Regions from separate parts of the Arthrobacter sp. ISL-69 genome, predicted to be linked through region 1. Evidence: predicted binding sites of a transcription regulator. Region 1 holds the regulator's gene; each other region holds the start of a gene.

What was found. The regulator HrcA, encoded in region 1, represses chaperone genes, less so after heat shock. The targets are predictions, from matches to a motif close to TTNGCACTCGNNNNNNNCGAGTGCNAA.
Region 2: a site for HrcA is predicted at 1,884-1,910, ahead of J7I79_RS13680 (FmdB family zinc ribbon protein). Genes of this name have one in related genera too.
Region 3: a site for HrcA is predicted at 2,541-2,567, ahead of groL (chaperonin GroEL). Genes of this name have one in related genera too.
Region 4: a site for HrcA is predicted at 3,078-3,104, ahead of J7I79_RS23190 (Hsp20/alpha crystallin family protein). Genes of this name have one in related genera too.

What each region holds. Positions count from the first base shown of each region.
Region 1 is NZ_JAGGPO010000010.1:153,088-158,489, forward strand. It holds gene J7I79_RS06085 (GerMN domain-containing protein) at 1-83, shown strand, start outside; gene J7I79_RS06090 (16S rRNA (uracil(1498)-N(3))-methyltransferase) at 128-904, opposite strand; gene dnaJ (molecular chaperone DnaJ) at 907-2,034, opposite strand; gene hrcA (heat-inducible transcriptional repressor HrcA) at 2,129-3,142, opposite strand; gene J7I79_RS06105 (DUF3097 domain-containing protein) at 3,375-4,226, shown strand; gene J7I79_RS06110 (DUF4870 domain-containing protein) at 4,349-4,768, shown strand; gene hemW (radical SAM family heme chaperone HemW) at 4,804-5,402, opposite strand, start outside.
Region 2 is NZ_JAGGPO010000018.1:307,543-312,944, reverse strand. It holds gene J7I79_RS13695 (GNAT family N-acetyltransferase) at 1-251, opposite strand, end outside; gene galU (UTP--glucose-1-phosphate uridylyltransferase GalU) at 258-1,163, opposite strand; gene J7I79_RS13685 (5-formyltetrahydrofolate cyclo-ligase) at 1,262-1,858, shown strand; gene J7I79_RS13680 (FmdB family zinc ribbon protein) at 1,997-2,248, shown strand; gene cpaB (Flp pilus assembly protein CpaB) at 2,468-3,091, shown strand; gene J7I79_RS13670 (AAA family ATPase) at 3,130-5,402, opposite strand, start outside.
Region 3 is NZ_JAGGPO010000007.1:7,511-12,912, reverse strand. It holds gene J7I79_RS03480 (ribonuclease HI family protein) at 1-518, opposite strand, end outside; gene groL (chaperonin GroEL) at 729-2,357, opposite strand; gene J7I79_RS03470 (ABC transporter substrate-binding protein) at 2,654-3,688, opposite strand; gene J7I79_RS24705 (hypothetical protein) at 3,752-3,988, opposite strand; gene J7I79_RS03465 (cold-shock protein) at 3,988-4,191, opposite strand; gene J7I79_RS03460 (LytR C-terminal domain-containing protein) at 4,361-4,996, opposite strand; gene J7I79_RS03455 (DUF3263 domain-containing protein) at 5,046-5,333, opposite strand.
Region 4 is NZ_JAGGPO010000053.1:13,961-19,362, forward strand. It holds partial or broken gene J7I79_RS23165 (MFS transporter) at 272-1,228, shown strand; partial or broken gene J7I79_RS23170 (Rid family hydrolase) at 1,338-1,580, shown strand; gene J7I79_RS23175 (hypothetical protein) at 1,623-1,949, opposite strand; gene J7I79_RS23180 (GlsB/YeaQ/YmgE family stress response membrane protein) at 2,208-2,471, opposite strand; gene J7I79_RS23185 (MerR family transcriptional regulator) at 2,749-3,048, opposite strand; gene J7I79_RS23190 (Hsp20/alpha crystallin family protein) at 3,186-3,602, shown strand; gene J7I79_RS23195 (hypothetical protein) at 3,741-4,118, shown strand; gene J7I79_RS23200 (hypothetical protein) at 4,181-4,435, shown strand; gene J7I79_RS23205 (hypothetical protein) at 4,469-4,885, opposite strand; gene J7I79_RS23210 (hypothetical protein) at 5,014-5,196, opposite strand; gene J7I79_RS23215 (glutamate--cysteine ligase) at 5,207-5,402, opposite strand, start outside.

The DNA.
Region 1 (5,402 bases):
ATGAAGTCCGCGTTTCCCAGATCGACCCCGGGACGCCCGACCGCGAAATGAACGTGGACACGCGCGGCTTCACGGTTGAGTAGCAGCTGAGCGTTTCAGGGCAACACGCCTGATTCAGCGGACGCCGTTACCAGCGTCCCAGGATATCGCTGGCGAGTACCGTGGCGGCCGGTCCCGCAGTGGAAGACCTGAGTACGTGGTGGCCCAGCAGCGCCGTCACCGCACCGGCGCTGCACAGCTTGGTGACCTCCCGCGGACTGATTCCGCCTTCCGGCCCGACGATGAGCAGGATTTCACGCGGCCCCGGACCGCCCGTCATGCTGTCGCCGTCGCGCCAGGACTCCAGAACCGCGCGGAGCGGCCGTACGGCATCCTCATGGAGGATGATGGCCAGGTCCGCCGCGGAGACGGCGGCCTGCAAACCTGCACCGTCGACGGCGGCACGGACCTCGGGAATCCAGGCCCGGCGCGCCTGTTTGGCCGCTGCAGTCACCACGGACTGCCACTTGGCATGCGCCTTGGCGGCCCGCTCACCTTTCCACCGGACGATGGAGCGTTCCGATTGCCACGGGATGACCGCATCGATTCCCAGTTCGGTGGCGGTCTCAGCGGCAAGTTCGTCGCGGTCGCCCTTGGCCAGCGCCTGAACCAGGACGAGGCGCAGGTCCGGGCGCTCTTCGGTTTCGAGCGCCGCGCACTCCACGGTCAGCTCGCCCTGGCCGACGGCGGCGACGGTCCCGGTCAGCCTTTTGCCGGCGCCGTCGGCTATGTCAACGGATTCCCCTACGGAAATCCGCTTGACGGTGACGGCATGCCGGGCTTCGGCGCCCTGAAGGACGTACTGCGACCCGGGAACCTGCTGGTCCAGTGCTCCTGGGGTTGCGAAAAAGACCGGGTTGCTCACCGCTACAGGTTACCGAACCGGTCCCGCAGCTTGGCGAACACACCGCCGCTGGCGGTGAGTTTCCCCTCGGTGTACTGCTCGCCCCGGAGTTTGGCCAGCTGCCGAAGGAGGTCTTCCTGTGCGGCATCAAGCTTGGCCGGGGTCTCGACCTGCAGGTGGACCTTCAAGTCGCCGCGGCCGTAGCCCCGGAGATGGGTGACGCCGAGCCCGCGCAGGGTGATGACCTCACCGGACTGGGTGCCCGCCTTGACGTCGATTTCCTGCTGTCCGTCGAACGTGTCCAGGCTGAGTTCGGTGCCCAGGGCTGCGGCGGTCATCGGGATGTGCAGGGTGGCGTGAAGGTCGTCGCCGTCACGCACGTAGGTGGCGTCATTGTTGACCCGGATCTCCACGTACAGGTCGCCGGAGGGGCCGCCGGCAGGCCCGGCTTCGCCCTGGCCGCCCAGCTGGATGCGGGTTCCGGTGGCTACGCCGGCAGGGACCTTGACCGTCAGCGAACGGCGGCTGCGGATGCGGCCCTGCCCGTTGCACTCGTTGCAGGGATCCTTGATGACGGTTCCGAAGCCTTCGCAGGAGCCGCAGGGGGCGGCCGTCATGACCTGGCCCAGGATGGAGCGGACCGCCCGCTGTACCTGGCCGCTGCCGCCGCAGATGTCGCAGCGCTCGGGGTGGGTTCCGGGCTGGCAGCAGGAACCCTCGCAGGTGGGGCACGTTACGGCAGTGTCGACCTCAAGCTTCTTGTTGACGCCGAAGACGGCGTCGCGAAGGTCGATGCGGACACTGATGAGGGCGTCCTGGCCGCGGCGGACGCGCGAAGCGGGCCCGGCTGAGCCGCCCGCTCCGAAGAACGTGTCGAAGATGTCCTGGAAGGCGAAGCCCTGGCCCGAGTAGCCGGCACCGCCGAAGCCGTTGTCCGTGCCGTTCTCGTTGCCGGTGGTGTCGTAGACACGGCGTTTCTGCGGGTCGGACAGCACTTCATAGGCGTGCGTGACAGCCTTGAAGCGGTCCGAGGCATCCTCGCCGGGGTTAACGTCCGGGTGCAGGGTTCGCGCAAGCTTTCGGTAGGCTTTCTTGATCTCTTCGCCCGTCGCTTCGGGTGAGACTCCAAGAACGTCGTAGTGGCTGCTCAAAGTTCGTATCTCTTCCTGGTTGTACTGCCTGTGATGCTGCTGCCGCACCCCGCAAGACGGGACACGGAGGCCTGGTTGGCTGATGAAGGACCGGTCAAGGTCCGAGGATCCTGGAAAGGTAGCGTGCCACGGCACGGACCGCGGCCATGGTGGTGGGATAGTCCATCCGGGTGGGGCCAAGGACGCCAACCTTGGCACTGGAGCCTGGGCCGTAGCCGGTAGCCACCACCGAGGCTTCGGCGAGTCCGTCGTACGGATTCTCGCGGCCGATGCTGACGGTGACGCCGCGGGGGTCCTCCGCCATTTCGCTGAGCAGGCGGAGCATGACCACCTGTTCTTCGAGTGCCTCGAGGACCGGGCCGATGCTCAGCGGGAAGTCAACATTGGATCGTGCGAGGTTGGCGGTTCCGGCCATGACCATCCGCTCCTCGCGGGTGCTGTTGGCCAGGGCGTCCAGGCCTCGCGCCAGCGCCTGGGCGGCATGCCGGCGTGACGGTTCACACGCGGCGACGACGGCGGGCAGCGCCTGCGGGAGAAGGCTCAGCGGTGTGCCGGAAAGGCTCTTCAGGAACCGTGTGCGAAGGCCGCCGAGGGCGTCATCGCCGAGGTCCTGCCCGACGTCTATGACCCGCTGTTCGACTTTTCCGGTGTCCGCAATCAGCACGATCAGGACCTGCCGCGGTGCCAGCAGCACGAACTCGATGTGCCGCACCATGGCACGGCTAAGGTGTGGATACTGCACCACGGCCACCTGGTTGGTCAGCTGCGACAGCAGCCGCACAGTGCGTTCCAGGACATCGTCCAGGTCGTCCGACCCTTCCAGCAGGGTCTGGATGGCCCGCCGTTCTGCCTGCGACAGCGGCTTGACCGCGGAGATCTGGTCAACGAAGAGCCGGTAGCCCTTGTCCGTGGGGATGCGGCCGGCGCTGGTATGCGGCGCCGTGATCAGGCCCTCGTCCTCCAACGCTGCCATGTCGTTGCGGATGGTGGCACTGGAGACACCCAGATGGTGCCTTTCCACCAGCGCCTTGGAGCCCACGGGTTCGCGGGAATGGACGTAGTCCTCCACGATGGCGCGCAGTACTTCAAGCTTGCGTGGTTCGCTCATTCTCCACCTCCGATCGGCTTTCCCGGGCCACGGCCCGGCATTGCGCCAGGCGCATATCCCGTCACTGGTTAGCACTCGTCATGTCTAAGTGCTAACCAGTCTAATATGAGTCGCCGCGTTGTTAGCATTGGTACCGCTCCGGGCGAAACTCCGGCGCGGAACCGGACGTGCAGATAAATGAAGGCACGGCCGCCCTGGTTCCCTCCTCCAAGTGCAAGGCAGTGTGTATCGGATGTCGTACCAGAACTGGGGCCCGCAGGACATCACGGCGCCCCGGAAATCCGAGCTTCCCGAAGTTCCGGTTGAACGTGGCATGGTGCTCGAAGACGTGCAGTCCGGCTGGGTGGGCGCTGTCACGAGGGTGGAGAAGTCGGGCGGCATGCATGTTGTGGCCCTGGAGGACCGGCGCGGCAAGTCGCGCACCTTCCGCCTCGGCTACGGGTTCCTCCTGGAGGGTCTGCCCATCCGGCTGATGCCGCCCGCTCCCCGCGCGCAGGCATCCCCTGCCGGATCCAACCGGACGGCCTCCGGGTCGGTGCGGGTGGCCGGCCAGCGCGCGCAGGTGGCCAAGGCAAGCCGCATCTGGGTGGAAGGCAAGCACGACGCCGAACTCGTGGAAAAGGTCTGGGGTGACGACCTCCGCGTGGAGGGCATCGTCGTCGAGCCTTTGCACGGCATCGACGACCTCACGGCGGCGGTTGCCGCGTTCCGGCCGGGACCCGGCCGGCGGCTGGGTGTGCTGGTGGACCACCTCGTTGCCAACTCTAAGGAGTCGCGGATCGCCGACGCCGTCATGGCGTCCCCCGGCGCCGCGGGCAACGTGCTGATCGTCGGCCACCCCTACGTGGATGTGTGGCAGGCGATCCGGCCCGCCGTGCTCGGCATTGACGCCTGGCCGGTTGTTCCGCGGGGCATCGACTGGAAAACCGGAATCCTGACGGCTTTCGGCTGGCCCCACGAGACAAAGGAAGACATTGGCCTGGGCTGGCAGAAGCTGCTGGGGGCCGTCCGCAGCTACGCAGACCTGGAACCGTCCCTGCTGGGCCGGGTGGAAGAGGTCATCGACTTCCTCACCGTGCCGTAAGGGGCTGTTGGACTCTCCGAATGCACCCCGGACCCAGTATTCTTGATACGGCGGTTGTTGCTGTTGTGGCAGCGTCCGCTTTCCGGGAACCACCGCACCACTGCAATCCGAAGGACGAAACCGTGGCAGAAGACGCACGTGAACAAAGGGACAACCAGGCCGGCCATGGCCAGCCCCAGTATCATGGTGTCCCCGCCAACGCACTGCCGCTGACGGCCAACGAGGACCGGCAGTGGGCAACGCTCGCCCACTTCGGCGGCATTCTTGGATGTATCCCGTCGCTGCTGATCTACCTGATCTTCAAGGAGCGCGGGCCGTTCACGGCGCAGGAGTCCAAGGAAGCACTGAATTTCACCCTGCCTCCCACCATCGCGGCGGTCCTCTGCAACATCCTCGTGATGCTTCCGGTCGTGGGAAACATCTTCGCGGTGCTGGCCACACTGATCTGGATCGCCGTGACCTGCTTCTCGGTCGCGGCCGGCATCCATGTAAACCGGGGCCAGCCGCACCGGTACGACTTCAACCTGCGCTGGATCAAGTAACCGGCTGAGGCCGGGCCGGACGGGGCGAAGCCGGTTCAGTCCGGGAGGATCCTTCTGACCACGGCGTCGGCGAGGAGCCTGCCCTTGAGGGTGAGGACGAGCCGGCCCTTGAACGCCAGGACGGGGTCTACCAGGCCATCGGCGATCAGCCCCGCGACGGCGTGCCGTCCCGACGTGCCCAGCCCGGCAACCTCGAGTCCGCTACTCAGCCTGGCCTCCAGCATGACCCGTTCAACGTTCCGGGTTTCGGCGTCGAGCGTTTCCCTGCCGGCTGCCGGCGACGCGCCGCCGGCGAGCCTACCCGCGTAGGCAGTGGGGTGCTTGACGTTCCACCAGCGGACGCCTCCGACGTGCGAATGCGCGCCGGGGCCGATCCCCCACCAGTCGTCCCCGCGCCAGTACGCCAGGTTGTGCCGGCAGGCCTGTTCCGGCGTGCGCGACCAGTTGCTTACCTCATACCAGCCGAGGCCGGCGGCGCTGATGATTTCGTCCGCGAGTTCGTACTTGTCGGCGTGGTCGTCGTCGTCAATTCCGGGAACTTCGCCGCGGCGGATCTGGGCGGCCAGCTTGGTGCCGTCCTCGACGATGAGCGCGTAGGCGCTGATGTGGTCCGGCCCGTAGGACAAGGCGGTTT
Region 2 (5,402 bases), on a different contig from region 1:
TGCCCCGGCGTCCGCTCGGTAATCACAAACGGCAACGCCGTGGCCTGGGCCGCCTGCGCGTTGAGGGACCTGACCATCTGCCGGTAGTCGGGAAGCGCCCCGCCGGGAGCCGGGTTGGACGCCTCCCAGGGAGCCAGCCATTCGGAGTTGCGGGACCGGACCGCCATCCATTCCTTACGGTCGCGGTACCGGATGGGCCGCAGCACAAGGTCGCCGCATTCCAGCGTCACCGGCCAGATGCTGCCCCGCATGGGCCGTTACTTGACCAGCGAGGCAGTGAATTCCGGCAGCCATTCGCGCAGCCCGGGGCCGAGGTCATCGCTGTCGCAGGCGAGCTGGACGCAGGCCTTGAGGTAGCTGAGCTTGTCACCGGTGTCATAGCGGCGGCCGCGGAACACAACGCCGTAGACGCCGTAGCCCTCACCGGTTCCCGCAGCAAGTTCCTGGAGTGCATCGGTGAGCTGGATTTCCCCGCCCCTGCCCGGCTCGGTACGTTCGAGGACGTCGAAGACGGCGGGGTGGAGGACATAGCGGCCGATCACGGCAAGGTTCGACGGCGCTTCATCGACGTCGGGCTTTTCCACGAGCTTCCTGATCCGCACGAAACCGTTCATGTCGGTTTCGTCGATGTCTGCGCAGCCGTACGCGCTGATCTGGGAAGGTTCGACCTCAATGAGCGCAACCACGGAGCCGCCGGTCTTAGCCTGGACCTCGATCATGGTGCTCAGCAGTTCGTCCCGGGCGTCGATGAGGTCATCGCCCAGCAGTACGGCGAAGGGCTCATAGCCAACGTGCTGCTTGGCCCGCAGCACTGCGTGGCCAAGGCCCATGGGGTCGCCCTGGCGGACGTAATGGATGTCGCCGAGGTTGCTTGCAGCCTGGATGGACTCGAGCTTGGTAGTGTCGCCCTTGGCTTCCAGCATCGACTCCAGCGAGGGAACCCTGTCGAAGTGGTCTTCCAGGGCACGCTTGTTCCGGCCGGTGATCATGAGGATGTCGTTGAGGCCAACGTTGACCGCTTCCTCCACGACATACTGGATCGCAGGCTTGTCCACTACGGGCAGCATTTCCTTGGGCATGGCTTTGGTGGCCGGGAGGAACCTGGTGCCGAGACCCGCAGCAGGAATGACAGCCTTGCGGACGGAAGTATTGGTGGTAGTCACTGGACTAATCTAACGTCAGGGACCAAACATTGGGTAATTGCACGGACCACCCGGTTCCGCCCGCACTGAGGCCTCCGGGCATGGAAGGACAGCCGCTGATGCCATCGAAGGAAGAGATCCGCGCCGCCCACAGAACCGAACGTGCCGCTGCCTCCGCCGCCGGGCTGGAAGCCGCCGGCGCCGGCATCGCCCGCCACGGACTCCAGTGGGCCACCATGGTTGCAGCCGGTGAGCGCAGCACTTTTGCCGCGTACCTGGGAGTGGGATTCGAACCCCCAACCCTCCCGCTCATCGCTGCACTTCACGGGACCGGGCACAGGGTGCTGTTGCCGATCTGCGGGCCGTCGCTCACCCTGACCTGGGTTTACTGGACTCCGACGACCGAATTTGTGCGCAGCAGTTACGCACCCATCGAGGAACCCGTCGGCGAGCAGCACGGCATTGAGGTCATGCACGACGTGGCCGGGATCTTCGTCCCCGCCACCGCCGTGGACCTGTCGGGTAACAGGATCGGCCAGGGCGGCGGCTACTACGACAAGTTCCTGGCGGGGCTGGAGGCAGAGGGCCTGCCGGTGCCTGCGGCAGCTGTGGTCTACGACAGCGAAGTCCTTCAGGCCGGCAGCATCGCCGCAGAGTCCTATGACCGCCGGGTTCCCGTTGCAGTCACCCCGTCAGGCCTCACACAGCTGATGTAATGCTCCCCTGCCGCTGATGATAGAATTGGCACTCAGGCCCTGCGACTGCTAAGGGACGGAACACGCCGAGGGAAATATCGGCGGTGAACCGCGCCCGGCAGCACGGGACCTGTTCGTTGTCCCAGAGGAGGATTTCCAGTGCCCACGTATGCATATGCCTGCAAGGACTGCAGCCACGCCTTCGAGATCGTGCAGTCGTTTACCGACAGCTCCCTCACGTCCTGCCCCGAGTGCGAGGGGACGCTTCGCAAGAAGTTCAACAGCGTCGGCGTCGTTTTCAAGGGCTCAGGCTTTTACCGGACCGACTCCCGCGACACCAAGGGCAGCAGCGTCTCGTCCGCCCCGGCGGCGGCTCCCGCACCGGCCGCCGCAGCCGCAGCCGCCAGCTGACGGAACCGCCCGACTCCCCTGCCGCACCCTAGCGACCCCGACCGCAACAACGGGTTGTCCACATAGGATTTCATCAGGCTGTCCGCACCACGCGTACCCTTCTAGCGTGTCGGTATGCCATCCACGCTCCGCACCAACGGATTTTCGTCACGCCGGCACGGCTTTCGGTCAGGACACCCTGGCCGTTCGGGACCATCTGCCAGGCGTCGCCTCGCTGCCTTGCTCAACCGCAACCGCAGGCTCGCCGTCGCGCTCCTGCTGTGCGCCGCCGCCGGCATCGCCGTCCAGCAACTGACACCGGCGCCCGCCCACACAGTGACCGCCATGGCCTCAGCCAGGGACCTTCCTGTCGGAGCAACCCTCTCAGGCAATGAGGTGGTGGCCATCAGGGTACCGCCCGGGATGATTCCCGCCGGCGCCTTCACCGACACCGCCGCGATCCAGGGCAAACAGCTCGCAGCCCCGCTGCGGAAAGGCCAGCTGATCTCCGACACCCAGTTACTTGGACCCGGGCTGCTGGCGGGCACCGCACCCGGCTCGGCGGCGGTGCCCCTAAGGATGGCGGATCCGTCGTCCATCCAGTTGGTGGCACCCGGCCAGCTGGTCAACATCGTCATGACCAACGGCACCGACTACGGCCAGGCGGCGGAATCGGAGGTGCTGGCGGCCTCTGTCCCGGTCCTGTGGACCTCCGGACAGGGCGGACAGACCGGCCAGTGGCTGGGCACGGCAGAAACAGAGGGGCTCATGGTGGTCGCCGCGGATCCTGACCAGGCCCGCCGACTTGCCGGCGCCTCAACGCAGGGCAAACTCTTCTTCGTACTCGTGGGAGCGCCGGGCTAGCCGCTTAACGGCCGGACAGCTCCCGTCGAGCACGCCCGTCAGCCCCAGTGCGGCGGTTTCTGTTCCTGAAGCCATGCATCGTGGTCGTAATCCGAGGCGTGATCGCCCCAGCGCTTCGGATCGTCCTCAGCGGCCTTGTTCGGCAGCACTCCGGCGGGCACGCCGGCGCCCGCGGTCTGGCGGCTCCGGTTGGCCTCGTCGGCATTCGAGCCAGGGACGCCGCCCTGGTTGCCCGCTTCGCTGCTGTTCGTCTCCATGCCGTCTTCCTTGCTGTACTCCACTGAACCGGGTCCGGCACTCATGGGCTCATCCCCGCCCGCGCCGCCCTGTTCCAAGGGTATCGAGGGATTGCCCGTCGATGCCACGCTGCCGGACTCGCTGCGGTCCTCGTCGCGAGACTCGGTCCCGGATGCGTCCTCCTGGAAGACCTCGCTGCCACGCTCGGAGCTGGTGAGAGTCAGGTTGTCCACATCGTCCTCGAAAAACCCCTGCGAAGCGGGTGCGAATCCGGTGACTGCCGGCTTCTCCAGCCCCAAGTAGCCGCCGATCCGGTCGGCACAAGCGGAAGGGTCAGTGAACACTTCGATGGTCCAGAGAGGCATGTAACGCCACCCCAGCCGTTCCAGCAGCTGCGGACGCAGCCTGCTCCGTTCCCGCACGCTCATTCGCCGGTATTGCTCCGTGCCGTCGGACTCAATGGCCACGGGCCTGGGGATTTCAGCATCATCATGACCGATGGAATTCACCGGGTCCGCGGCCGCAGCCACGTCGATAACGCCGTCGTACTGGTGCCAGACCCTGGCACCGCGGGCACGCAGTCTGTCGCCCAGGTCGGCCACGAGGGGGTCGGCACCCAGTGCCTGTTCGCTCGCGGCTGCACGGGACGCAGGGGTCCCGAGATCAGTGTTGCCGGCAATCTCACGGTCAAGGAGTTCATAAAAGTCGACGGCCCCGTGGCTGAGGCGGCTGACGTCCAGGTCTTCCGGTTTGAAGCAGCTGAGTACGTGCAGGGAACGCCGGGCACGGGTCATGGCCAGCGCGAATTTCTCCCTCCCGCCTTCGGCGGACAACGGACCGAAATTGTGGAGCGCGCGGCCATGCGGCGTGCGGCCATACCCCGGGGAAAAGATCACGTGGTCGCGGACAAGGCCCTGGGCGCGTTCCAAATCCACCACACGGAAGGATTCGGCTCCGGCCGTGAAGAAACTTGCCAGCAGCGGGTAGTTGGGCAGCTGCAGCCGGATGGCTTCACCGATCCTGGCAGCGTGGCGGAGACTCGCCGTAACCACGGCGAGCGAGGTCCGGGGCCGCAGCCGGGCGTGCTCGAACACGAGGCCAACCACCCGGTTTACCTCGGCGACCGCCGATTCCACGCCTTCCTGGTCAGCGCTCGGAAGGCCGGTGCCGTCCGGGAGGTACTCCACCAGCAGGGCCCGGTCCAGTCCGGTGGCTGTCTGTCCCTCGGGAAGCCTGCGGAGACGGCCGTCGTAGAAGCTCTTGCTCAGCTGCAGCACGAGGTCTTCGTCGACTGCCCGGTACACGGAAGTCAGCCTCCGCGTGGGCAGCACTGCGGACAACGCGGTGTACGCACTCTCAACGCTCTGGTGGGCGGTCTCGCCCGCAGCGAGCCGCTCGACGCCCACGGTGAAAGTGCGCGGGCTTGCGATCTTGTCGTCGCCGAACGCGATGACCTGCCTTGCCCGGGCGATCGCCGGAAGGACAGCTTGCAGGGACGTCGCTTCAGCATCCAGGATAACCACGGCGTCGAACTTCTGCTCGGCCGGCAGCAATCCCGTCATGAGGTAGGGGCTGACGGACCATACCGGCACCAGCATGGGAACCAGCGCAGGGGCCTGTGCCGTGAGCGCGGCCAGGGTGACCCGGCCGTCCTTCAGGAGGCTCCGAAGCAGGTCGGCCTGGCGGGGGTTTTCGCCGATACCGGCGCGCCAGCGCTCGGCGAGGGCCCACCGCAGCCGCGCCGCCCCGCTGGCGATGTGCGCATTGTCCGCCAAACGGTACTCGGCTTCGAGCTGCCGGAGGGCGTCGCCGTCGGACATTGCCAGGTAGTCATCGCCGCTGATCATCGCTTCCAGGGCGGACTGCCACCAGGCGAGTTCCAGCTCCGACGCGACGGACTCCGCGGGTACTTCGCGGTCAGCCAGGTCGGCGAGCAGTTCCCCGAGCCCGTGCTCACGCATGTTCTCAATGAGCAGCGTCCGCTCCGGAAGCGTCTTGAGCGTCCGGGTGTCCGCCACCAGCCGCTCCAGGCGCCCCATCAGTTCTTCATACGGTGTGTGCTGGAGGTCGCCGC
Region 3 (5,402 bases), on a different contig from region 1:
TCTGTTCCCCCGCTGGCTCCCGTGCGCGGCCGGGAGACCGCTGCCCCGTCCCCGCGCACGAAGCCCGGCCCCGACCGCACTGCAACGCCCTGCTGATAGGCCGTCGCGGCGGCCCTGGCGCGGTCGTCAGCGGCTTCGTTCAGGTCATGGCCGGCGTGACCCCGCACCCATTCAAAGCGGTACTTACGTCCTGCAAGCGACTGGTCGATTTCGCGAAGGATCTCCACGTTCAGCACGGGTTTGCCGTCCGCCTTGCGCCAGCCCTTGCGCTTCCACCCCGGCATCCATTTGGTCACCGAGTTGATCACGTATTGGCTGTCGCACAGGATGTGCAATTCCTCGTCCGGAAGGTGCGCCGTGCAGCGGAAAAGATCCAGCACAGCCATCAGCTCGCCCTGGTTGTTTGTACCGTGCGGCCAGCCGCCCGCCCGCCAGCAGTCATCGTTCACGTACCAGGCCCATCCGGCCGGACCGGGATTTCCTAAAGCCGAACCGTCGGCTGCTGCAGTAATCGTCACCGCACTATCCTGCCAGACCGGCCCGACATTGTGGTTCTCCGCAGCAGGAACCAGTTCAGTGGGCGCGGGTTCAGTACCCGCCTAGCGGGACTGTCGGCGGTCGCCCGCAGTCGTCCGTGCCGACTCGACTTGGGCCGGCAAACGCAAAGCGCGGCCCCCTCGAATCGAGGGAGCCGCACTTAGTGTGTGCGTCAGGCGCGGTTGGACAGGTTAGAAACCGCCCATGCCGCCCATCTCGTCGCCGCCACCCATGGCCGGAGCGTTCTTCTCCGGCTTGTCGGCCACTACGGCCTCGGTGGTGAGGAACAGGCCCGCGATGGAAGCGGCGTTCTGCAGTGCAGAGCGCGTTACCTTGACGGGGTCGTTGATGCCGGCAGCCAGCAGGTCAACGTACTGTCCGGTTGCAGCGTTCAGGCCGTGGCCTGCAGGCAGGCCGCGGACCTTGTCCACAACAACGCCCGGCTCAAGGCCGGCGTTGAATGCGATCTGCTTCAGCGGTGCGTCGATGGCAACGCGGACGATGTTCGCGCCCGTTGCTTCGTCGCCTTCGAGCTGCAGGTTGGCGAATGCCTTGGCGCCGGCCTGGATGAGGGCTACGCCACCACCGGCAACGATGCCTTCTTCAACAGCAGCCTTGGCGTTGCGGACAGCGTCCTCAATGCGGTGCTTGCGTTCCTTGAGCTCAACTTCGGTAGCGGCACCGGCCTTGATGACTGCAACGCCGCCGGCCAGCTTGGCCAGGCGCTCCTGCAGCTTCTCGCGGTCGTAGTCGGAATCGGAGTTCTCGATCTCGGCGCGGATCTGGGAAACGCGGCCGGCGATCTGGTCTGCGTCGCCTGCACCCTCGACGATGGTGGTCTCGTCCTTGGTGACAACAACCTTGCGTGCCTTGCCCAGGAGTTCGAGGCCGGCGGTCTCAAGCTTGAGGCCGACTTCCTCGGAGATGACCTGGCCACCGGTGAGGATGGCGATGTCCGCGAGCTGCGCCTTGCGGCGGTCGCCGAAGCCCGGAGCCTTGACGGCGACGGACTTGAAGGTGCCACGGATCTTGTTGACGATCAGGGTGGCCAGGGCCTCGCCCTCGATGTCTTCGGCAATGATCAGCAGCGGCTTGCTGGACTGCATGACCTTTTCGAGGACAGCAACCAGTTCCTTGACGTTGGAGATCTTGGAATTGACGATCAGGATGTACGGATCCTCGAGGACCGTTTCCTGGCGCTCAGCGTCGGTGACGAAGTAAGCGGAGATGTAGCCCTTGTCGAAGCGCATGCCTTCGGTGAGCTCAAGCTCGAGGCCGAAGGTGTTGGACTCCTCGACGGTGATAACACCTTCCTTGCCAACCTTGTCCAGCGCTTCAGCGATCAGCGCGCCGATTTCGTCGTCACCGGCGGAGATGGATGCCGTAGCGGCGATCTCTTCCTTGGTTTCGATTTCCTTGGCGGAAGCGAGCAGCTCGATGGTGACGGCTTCAACAGCCTTCTCGATGCCGCGCTTCAGGGACAGCGGGTCAGCGCCGGCTGCGACGTTGCGCAGGCCTTCCTTGACCAGGGCCTGTGCCAGCACGGTTGCCGTGGTGGTGCCGTCGCCAGCGACGTCGTCCGTCTTCTTGGCAACTTCCTTGACCAGCTCGGCGCCGATCTTCTCGTAGGGATCGTCCAGCTCGATCTCCTTGGCGATGGAAACACCATCGTTGGTGATCGTGGGGGCGCCCCACTTCTTTTCGAGGACGACGTTGCGTCCACGCGGGCCGAGGGTGACCTTGACGGCGTCGGCGAGGATGTTCAGGCCCCGCTCAAGACCGCGGCGTGCCTCTTCATCAAATGCAATGATCTTGGCCATAACGGCAGTAGTCCTTTCGGGACAGTCGTTAAGAATGAACCTTCGCTGCGGCGCCCGCGACGGACGACCCTTCACCGTCGGCCTCTGTATGCCGCGCGGATGGGATCTCACCCCAGCAAGGTATTTCTTTCGCTCCTTTGTCCTTCCCGCTTACTCCACAACCGGCCGGAACCGGGCGTCGATTTAGCAGTCAGTCCGTGGGAGTGCTAAGTCAATAATTAGCACTCCCCCGGGGAGAGTGCAAGCAGAGACTGCGGTAAATGGCGCGCCTGCGGCCCCCGATACGCTAGGAGCGATCAGCCGCCGGCCCGGGCGGCAGTTTCGCTGCCGGTCATCCTGGCCTTGTTGTCCGCGGAATAAGTGAACACCATGTAGTTGGCCGAGGTCACGTCCCCGTTGGCATCGAAGCCGATCCGGCCGGACTCGCCGTCGTAATCCGCGGGCTTTCCGGCCTGGATGGCGTCGGCGCATTCCTTGTAGTTTTTGCACACCGCGGCCGCGTCCTCCCCCGAAGCTGCGGTCGGCACTGTTCCGCCGGACTTCGCACTCCCGCCGGAGACGGCAATCAGCGCCGCGGCAATGGAGGAACCGGCGTCGTCCTGGGCCGCGGCCGCGGCGATGGCCGCCAGGTTCACCGCGTCGTAAGTTTCCGCGGCAAACGTCATGTCCTTGAGCCCGGGATCAACCGCCACGAGCTCGCCCTGGAAGTGGGCCGACGGGAAGACGCCCGGAAGGATCCCGCGGGCGCCGTCGAGGGCCTTGGACCCGAGGGCGGAGCCGTACTGGTTGATGGCGCCGTCGCTGAGGATGAGCTTTTTGCCGGCCAGACCTTTGTTATTGAGTTCTGCAATGGCGCCCTGGGCACCGGTGCGCCCCACCAGGATGACGGCGTCCGGGCCGGCGGCCTTGGCGGCCGCGGCCGCCTGTTGTGCCTGGCCAGGCGTGAATTCAGCATCTGCGACGGTGCCAAGGCCGGCTGCCTTGGCGGCGGCTGAGACTGCCACGGAGACGTCCTTGCCGTAGCTGCCTTCCTCGTGCAGGACCGCTATGGTGCGGGCCCCGCCGTCCTTGGCGAGTTTGACCAGGACGGGAGCCTGGGCCACGTCGGCTGCTGACGTGCGGAAGTAGTACCCGCCGCTCCGGTACCGGGAGAGACCGTGCGCGGCATTCGCCGGGGAAATGACAGCCACTTTGGCGCGTGCCAGGACATCAATCGCGCCCGGCGCGCGGCTTGAGTCGGTGGGACCTATGACTACATCAGCCTTCGCCGCCACGAGTTCCTTGGCCTGAGCCGTTGTGTCCTCGCTGATTTTCTCCGGGAGCAGTTCCACCGGCCGCCCCTTGTGGCCCCCTGCGGCGTTGATCTCCTCGACGGCGAGCTTGGCTGCTGCGAGCTACGAGGAGTTCAGGAACGACTGCTTTCCCGTGTTGTCCAGGATCAGGCCGATCCGCAGCGTCCCGTCACCGCCGGCATCGACCGTGTCGACACGGGCGTTTCCGGTCTGGCCGGAGCAGCCGGCCAGCACCAGTGCCGTGCCGGCGGCAATCACCACAGCGGCGGCGAACCGCAGGCGCGCACCGCCGGAGCGGACGGGAATCGTTGTGCCATGCACCGCCGCGGAAGGAAGCATCAGGCGGGCCGGACGTTCTCTGCCTGGGGACCCTTTTCGCCTTCGCCCACTTCGAACTGCACCCGCTGCCCTTCGTCCAGGGCACGGTAGCCCTCGCCCTCGATGGCAGACCAGTGGACGAAGACGTCGTCGCCGGAGCCGTCAACGGTGATGAAGCCATAGCCTTTTTCGGCGTTGAACCATTTGACGGTTCCCAATGCCATGATGCCCACACTTTCCGGTTGCTTCTGTTCGGCCCACGTCACTGTGCGCCGTCGGGACGGTCCGCGCGTTGCGGCGCGGCATCCGGAATCACTCTAGCTATTGCCGTTGCCGGGCGCAGGACCGCGACCTGCGAGCCCCCAATAGTTATTCAGGCGTAACCGAATTCCCCTACTGGAAGCCGGGCCCGAGGACCACCACGACAGGCTGCTGGAATTCAGCGGAGTCCACGAGCGAGGTGATGTTGAGGAGTTCGCCCAAGGCCTCCGCGTTGGCTTTTTGCCCAGCCCCACTGTAGTAAATCACGGAGGATTTCTGCGGCATTCCGCCCCAGTTGCCCACCGGTCCGAGTGTCCAGCCGTCCGCCGAAACGGTGTTGCTCACCCGGCCTGCAAGCCCTGCAGTCGCGGTCCCGTTGTAGACCGCCACGGGCTGGGACTTGTCAACAGCCGGTGCGTTGTCCTCGGGAGCGGTGGATGGAGTGCCGGTGGTGGGGAGCGCTTCACCGGCGGGGGGAGTCGTGCTTGGATCCGCGCTGGGCTCGGCGCTCTGGGATGCTGTCTGCGGCGTCTCAGCGGAGGGGCTTTCCTGGGCGGACCCGGCCGCCATGAGCGGGCTGCCGGTGGGGGCGAATCCCAGTTTGGGCAGGAACAGGAAGGCAACCAGGCCGATGGCGAGGGCCACAACGCCGACGGCCAGAATGGGTCCCAGCCGGCGCCGGGGAGCATCGGAAGCGACCCGGTGGACACCCTGTCGTGAGGAGGTCTCCGGAACCTTGTCGAATTCATCCCGAGCGTATTTGGTCATGGTAAAACGATGTCCTTGCTGGTACTTGCTGATTTCTCAGCCCTGACTCTTACGCGTCTGAGCCCAAACGGCGCGCCGTGCGTTCCCGTTGGCGTGACGTACGTAGTCTACGCAATCTCTTCACGAGCATGGGGTCGTGGGCGAGGGCGTCCTCGGTATCAATCAGCGTGTTGAGGATCTGGTAGTAGTGGGTGGCGGAGAGGTCGAACAGCTCCCGGATGGCCTGCTCCTTTGCCCCGGCATACTTCCACCACTGACGCTCGAGCCCCAGCATTTGCTGGTCCCGCTCACTCAGCCGTGAGCCCGGCTGCGGGGCGGGCAGGAGGTCCAGGGTCACCGTGGGTTGGCTGCCGGTGTCCGCAAGTGACAGATCATCGCGCACTGGTTCGGCCACGGCAAACTCCTT
Region 4 (5,402 bases), on a different contig from region 1:
CCCCACGCGGATGCGGCAAGAACATTTAATGCGACGGCCAAAGTTCACCCGGTGACGGAGACGCTGGAAACGCGCTGGGACTGATGGCTGGGTCCCTACCTCTCCCACAGATGGGCGATGACCGCATCGCACATCACACCGCAGTCCGGCCGAGGTTGCGGCCGCAGTCACAAGGTGGGCACGGGCAGCCGCGGAAAGCAACGCTCCAGCATTCCCCATGGGGGTAGCACATGGCCTAACAACTGGCTGCCGGCCGTGGTTCCAGTGCCGTGGCACCTTCGTGGACCGCTACCGCAAGCTGGCCGTGATGCGCTTCGCCGCCGGCTTCACCCTGGTGATGTTCGTGCTGTCCGGTGTCATGTTCCTGCTAGCACCCGCCACCTCCATGCTGGACCTGACACAGCCGTGGTTCTGGATCTTCGCCGTGATCATCCTGGTCGGCGCGGTGGTGGAAAACATGCGGAACATCGCCCTGTCCACCACGGTCACCATCCTCATCGAGCCGGACCGGCGGGCAAATGCCAACGGACTGGTGGGCATGGGCTGGACGGTCGTCGTCGCCCTGGTGCTCACGGCGCTGGCCTTCGCGCACCTGCTCACCTTGCGCATGCCCGAGGAGGTGCGCGCCGCGGCCACGGACGCGCATCGCGGCTTCGACCTGCGCGGTTCGCTCGCCGCCGTGTTGGCCATTGCCGGGCTGTTCGCGCTGATCCTGTTTTCCACGTTCAACAATTTCATCGGTGGCGTCTATATGGCCTTAATGGATCCATATGGCCTGGAGATGTTCCCCGTGGAGTTGTGGGGCACCTTCTTTGCTGTTGCTTCTACCGGGTTCCTCGTGGCGGTGCGCTGATCGGCAAGTTCGGACTCGTTGTCGCCGGCATCTGGCTGTACCTGGTCCTGGTGCCCTTCGTCGGGGCAGCCGAGCAGACGGTCATCCAGCAGGTGGTGCCCCTGCCGCGGCAAGGCCGGGTGTTCGGATTCGCCATGGCGTTTGAGTCCGCGCCAGCGCCGATCACCGCGTTCCTCAGCGCCCCGATCGCCCAGGTCTGGATCATCCCGTACGCGCGGTCCGCTGAGGGCGCCGCCCAGCTGGCCCCGCTGCTGGGCGAAGGCATCTCCCGCGGCATCGCCCTGGTGTTCCTGACCGCTGGGATCATCATGATCGTGGCAGCGCTGCTGGCCTTCCTGACCCCCGGTCTACCGCCGGGTCTCGGCGTCGTATTAGCGGGCGGCTGCAGAGTACGAGTAGGAAACATCCCCGGGCGCCATGACGAGTCGACTGGGGCGGCCCCGGTTTCGGCTGTCCGCGAGATCATACGGGCATGGCACCCCTACAGTCCGCCCGCGCACTCGAGAACGCGAGGACCGCTCTCGCCGCCGCCGGCGCGACCCTCGGCGACGTCGTCCATTGGACGGTGCTATTCGTCGACGGCGTCGACATCGCAGCGGGGTACGGGGCGATCGCAGCGGAGCTCGCGTCCGATGAACCGGCTCTGGTGACTGGGGCGCGTGTTGCTGGGCTTGGCGTTCCCGGCGCGCTCGTCGAGATCAGCGCGGTGGCCGCCGTGCTGCGATGAAAGTCGGCCGTCACCCGAACGCCGGGGGCGGTGATGCCGGCGTCAGGCTGCCAGCACCAGAACCTCAGCGCGGACTTCGGTTTCTTCGGGGGCGAGGATGCTCAACCTGTACTCGGACTGGAGCGGATCCACGTGAGTGGGCAGGTGGTGGGACCGCGAACAGTCGCGAAGCTGTTCCAGGGCGTCCGGTTCGACAAGGGCCCCGGTCATATCGATCTCAATGCGTAGGCCGGTCGTGATTGAGTTGGCGCGTTTCATCACCGCATACAGGCCGCGAACGTTCTCCATTGTCACGTGGCCCTCGGCGGCAACTTGGGCTTGGGCGCAGTCAAGGTCCACTCGGACCGTCACTCTGAGCTTGTCTGTCACACATTTCTCCCTGCAGGGGTAGGCCGCGACGCTGCGGCCCCCGACAACACCAAACCTCGAATGTGACCCACGCAACATTTGGCCCGGCCTATCAAGCTGCCTCGCCGACGGTCGCCGCCAGTACAGCGATCCCCATTCGATAGGGCCGGGTCTTCAGTGTCGACGCCCGGCTGCCGGGCTCGCGGTCGTTCTGCACGGCTTCGTCACTACGAGGGGAAACCGTCGATTCGATCGCGGAGCCCGGCAGCGTTGCCGGGGTCAGGCCCGGCTTCTGCGCGTGACGGCGCCGAAAATTCCCAGCACGATGACAGCACCGAGAATGGACAGCAGCCAGGTCCGGAGATCGAAGAAGTCACCGAGGCCTCCGCCGAAGATCAGTGAACCAATCCAGCCGCCGAGGATCGCTCCGACGACGCCCAGAACCAGCGTGACTACCCAGCCCCCGCCCTGCCTGCCGGGAAGTACAGCTTTGGCGATAGCTCCCGCAATCAGGCCGAGCAGGAGGAACCCGAGAATTCCCATGACGCACTTCCTTCCGATTGGAACATCAGCGTCGTAATGACGCTATGTGCATGATTTAATCAGCACACTTAGCATCTGGCAAGGGTCCGGCTTACGATGATCCAGTCAGCCGCGGGCGAATCGCCTGGGGCACCCAACCGGAGAAAGCCAAAGGGCGGGGCGATAAGGCAAAAGCGGATCTGAGACAGGCCGGCGAGAAGGTCCCAACAGGCCACTTGGCTTCATCCCCCGGATCCCTGCTGCCGCTGACCGGCGGGGGCGGTCACGGCGCCGCCGGTCAGCGCTTGCGCCGTGCTCTGGCTGCGGCAAGTTTATGTTCCAGGTGCCGGTTGGCGGATTCCAGCTCGAGGACTGCCCGGACGCCGGCAAGGTTTAGCCCGTCCTGGAGGAGCGCGCTGATCCGGCGCAGTGTCGCCAAGTCCTGTTCGCTGTACAGGCGGGTCCCGCCAACGGTCCGCCCCGGTTCCAGCAGCCCTTTGCGCTCGTACAGGCGTAGGTTCTGCTGCCCCATCCCTACCAGTTCAGCCGCCACTGAAATGGCATAAACCCCCCTGACCCTCCCGCTGTCCCGCACCATCGGCCCCTCCTTGAAACCCAAAATACCCTCTTGCAACAGTCTCACACGAGTGCTATAAAAAATCTATCCCAGCCACAACAGATAATCCGGTTGGTGAAACTCGAGTCCTACACGATCTGTAAGGAGTGAGGAAGACCATGTTGATGCGAAGCGACCCGTTCCGTGGACTCGACCGGCTCACCCAGCAGGTCCTCGGCACCACGGCCAGGCCGGCCGCGATGCCGATGGACGCCTGGCAGGAAGGGGAAGAATTCGTTGTTGCTTTCGACCTGCCCGGAGTGGAGGTCGATTCGGTGGACATCGACGTCGAACGTAATGTCCTGACGGTCAGGGCCGAACGCAAAAGCCCGACGGGCGAGAACACCGAGCTCATTGCCGCAGAGCGTCCCCGCGGCGTCTTTAGCCGCCAGCTCATCCTCGGCGACGCCCTCAACGCCGACGCCGTTTACGACGCCGGAGTGCTGACGCTGCGGATCCCGATGGCCGAAAAAGCAAAACCCCGCCGGATCGAGATCGAAACAAACAAGAACCAGCGCCAGGAAATCAACGCCTGACCGGAGACGCCTCGCACAGGGATGGCCCCGGCCCTTCGCAGACCGGGGTCCATCCCGCAGCGGTACGGACAGCTTGGGCATCCACAGTGACCGGCCCGCTCGCCCACGCAGCCGCCCCAATCCGGAAAGGAGTCCATCATGAGCGCCTGGCGCCCGTACGACAGCCAGCTGTTGCCGGCATTTTACGAACGGTTCGAACTACGCTGGGGAAAAGGTACTGCACCGTTCCTTGACCCCGAAGTGCACGAGCAACCCCTGCCGCGTGCCCAATGGATCAACCCGGACACAGGTGCGGCCCTCGCCGTAGTCCCCATCTGGACCGAGGACCCGCGTCACCGTTCCTTCGGGGTCTTCTATCTCCCTCCGGACGGGGACATCTGGGTGCTGCGGCCCGGGCTCACCGCTTACACCGAAAACGGGCAGGCAAGCACTCAACAGCAAATTTCCCTCCGCAATGACGCCTTCAGAAAGGCCGTTAGCCATGCGAAGGACTTTATCTACAACCCCCAGCCCTGAGGGCGCGATTTCAATTTGGCCCCGCATCCGGGCATCCCATGACAGGCAGGAAAGGAACTGACATGACCGCAACCCACTTTGACCGGTTCCTCCGCGAATCCCTCATCACGGAGCGGGAGACGGATGCCGGACTGGGCAAAGACGAACTTTACGGCCTCTACACCAGCTGGTGCCTGCTAAATCAGGCCACGCCGGAGCCGGCCCGCTCGCTCTGGGCGGCCCTCAAACACCACCGCATCAACCCCAAGCACAACCACTTGACCATGACCGGACCCGCCGCCACCGACTACATCCTCGCCAGCACCGGGCAATGGTGAACGGACGCCGGACCTGCGAGCACGACAGGCCAGTCAGCCGAAGGCTTCCTGGACGTGGGCACGGATGGCGCCGATTACTGGCGCCGATCCCCGAATGCGGTAAACATCGATTGGTCTCGAGCCCAGCTGCACGTTGGGGCTGCACATCCAGTCCATGGCCTGGGCCGGCGTGAAAGCACTGTGGAGGTGCCCAATAAGGGCGTCCAGGTCCGCAAGCTGGAGCCGGCCGTCTGCATCCGGCGCCTCCTGGCCCGATGTCCAGCGATCCAGAACTTCCACGCTGACGCCCAGCAGGGGTGCGGCGGCATCCGAGCCCAGCGAGTTTGTTAGCCGTTCGGCTATGGCCTTTGGGCTATAGCCCGGGGCGTCCCTCAATTCCGCGAGGCTGGCGAAAACCGTGGTGGCAGACAAGACCGGTTCGTCAGCGCTCGTCTCCTGCAGCTGTTCCATGACGCAATGCTATTTGTTGGCGTCTTCTTGGAGTAGGGCCACAGGACCTCCCGGGGGTTCGTCACCCACGGGGTTCGTCACCCACGGGGTCCGGTGGCCGAGCGCCCGGTTATCCAGGTCTTCCGAAACTAGTTGTTCGCCGTCAATGCGCTGACGTCCCGACGTACGCGTTCCGGTTCGGCTTCGGCGGGCAGGTTCGCCTTGTCCCGGACTCCGTCGAGCGAACCGGCCGGGTCCTTGTCCAGGGCCCCGAAGACGGGCTCCAAGTCACCTTGGGCCGGGCCGCGCTCGGCGAGGTCCAGAAGGTCCAAACAGGACGTATCAGTGCGAGAGGGCCACCAGGTCGGAACGTCGGCTGGCGTTCTCTGCGTCTCTGAAGAACCGTTCCCCGCGGACGTGCTGATTGTCGGTTTCATCGTGGGTGACGCCGGTGGCGTGGGCAACCACATCTGCGAGGCTGCCGCTGCGTTTGTAAGCCTGGCGCTGCCGCGTGGCGCCGGTGCCCTGATTGAGGATC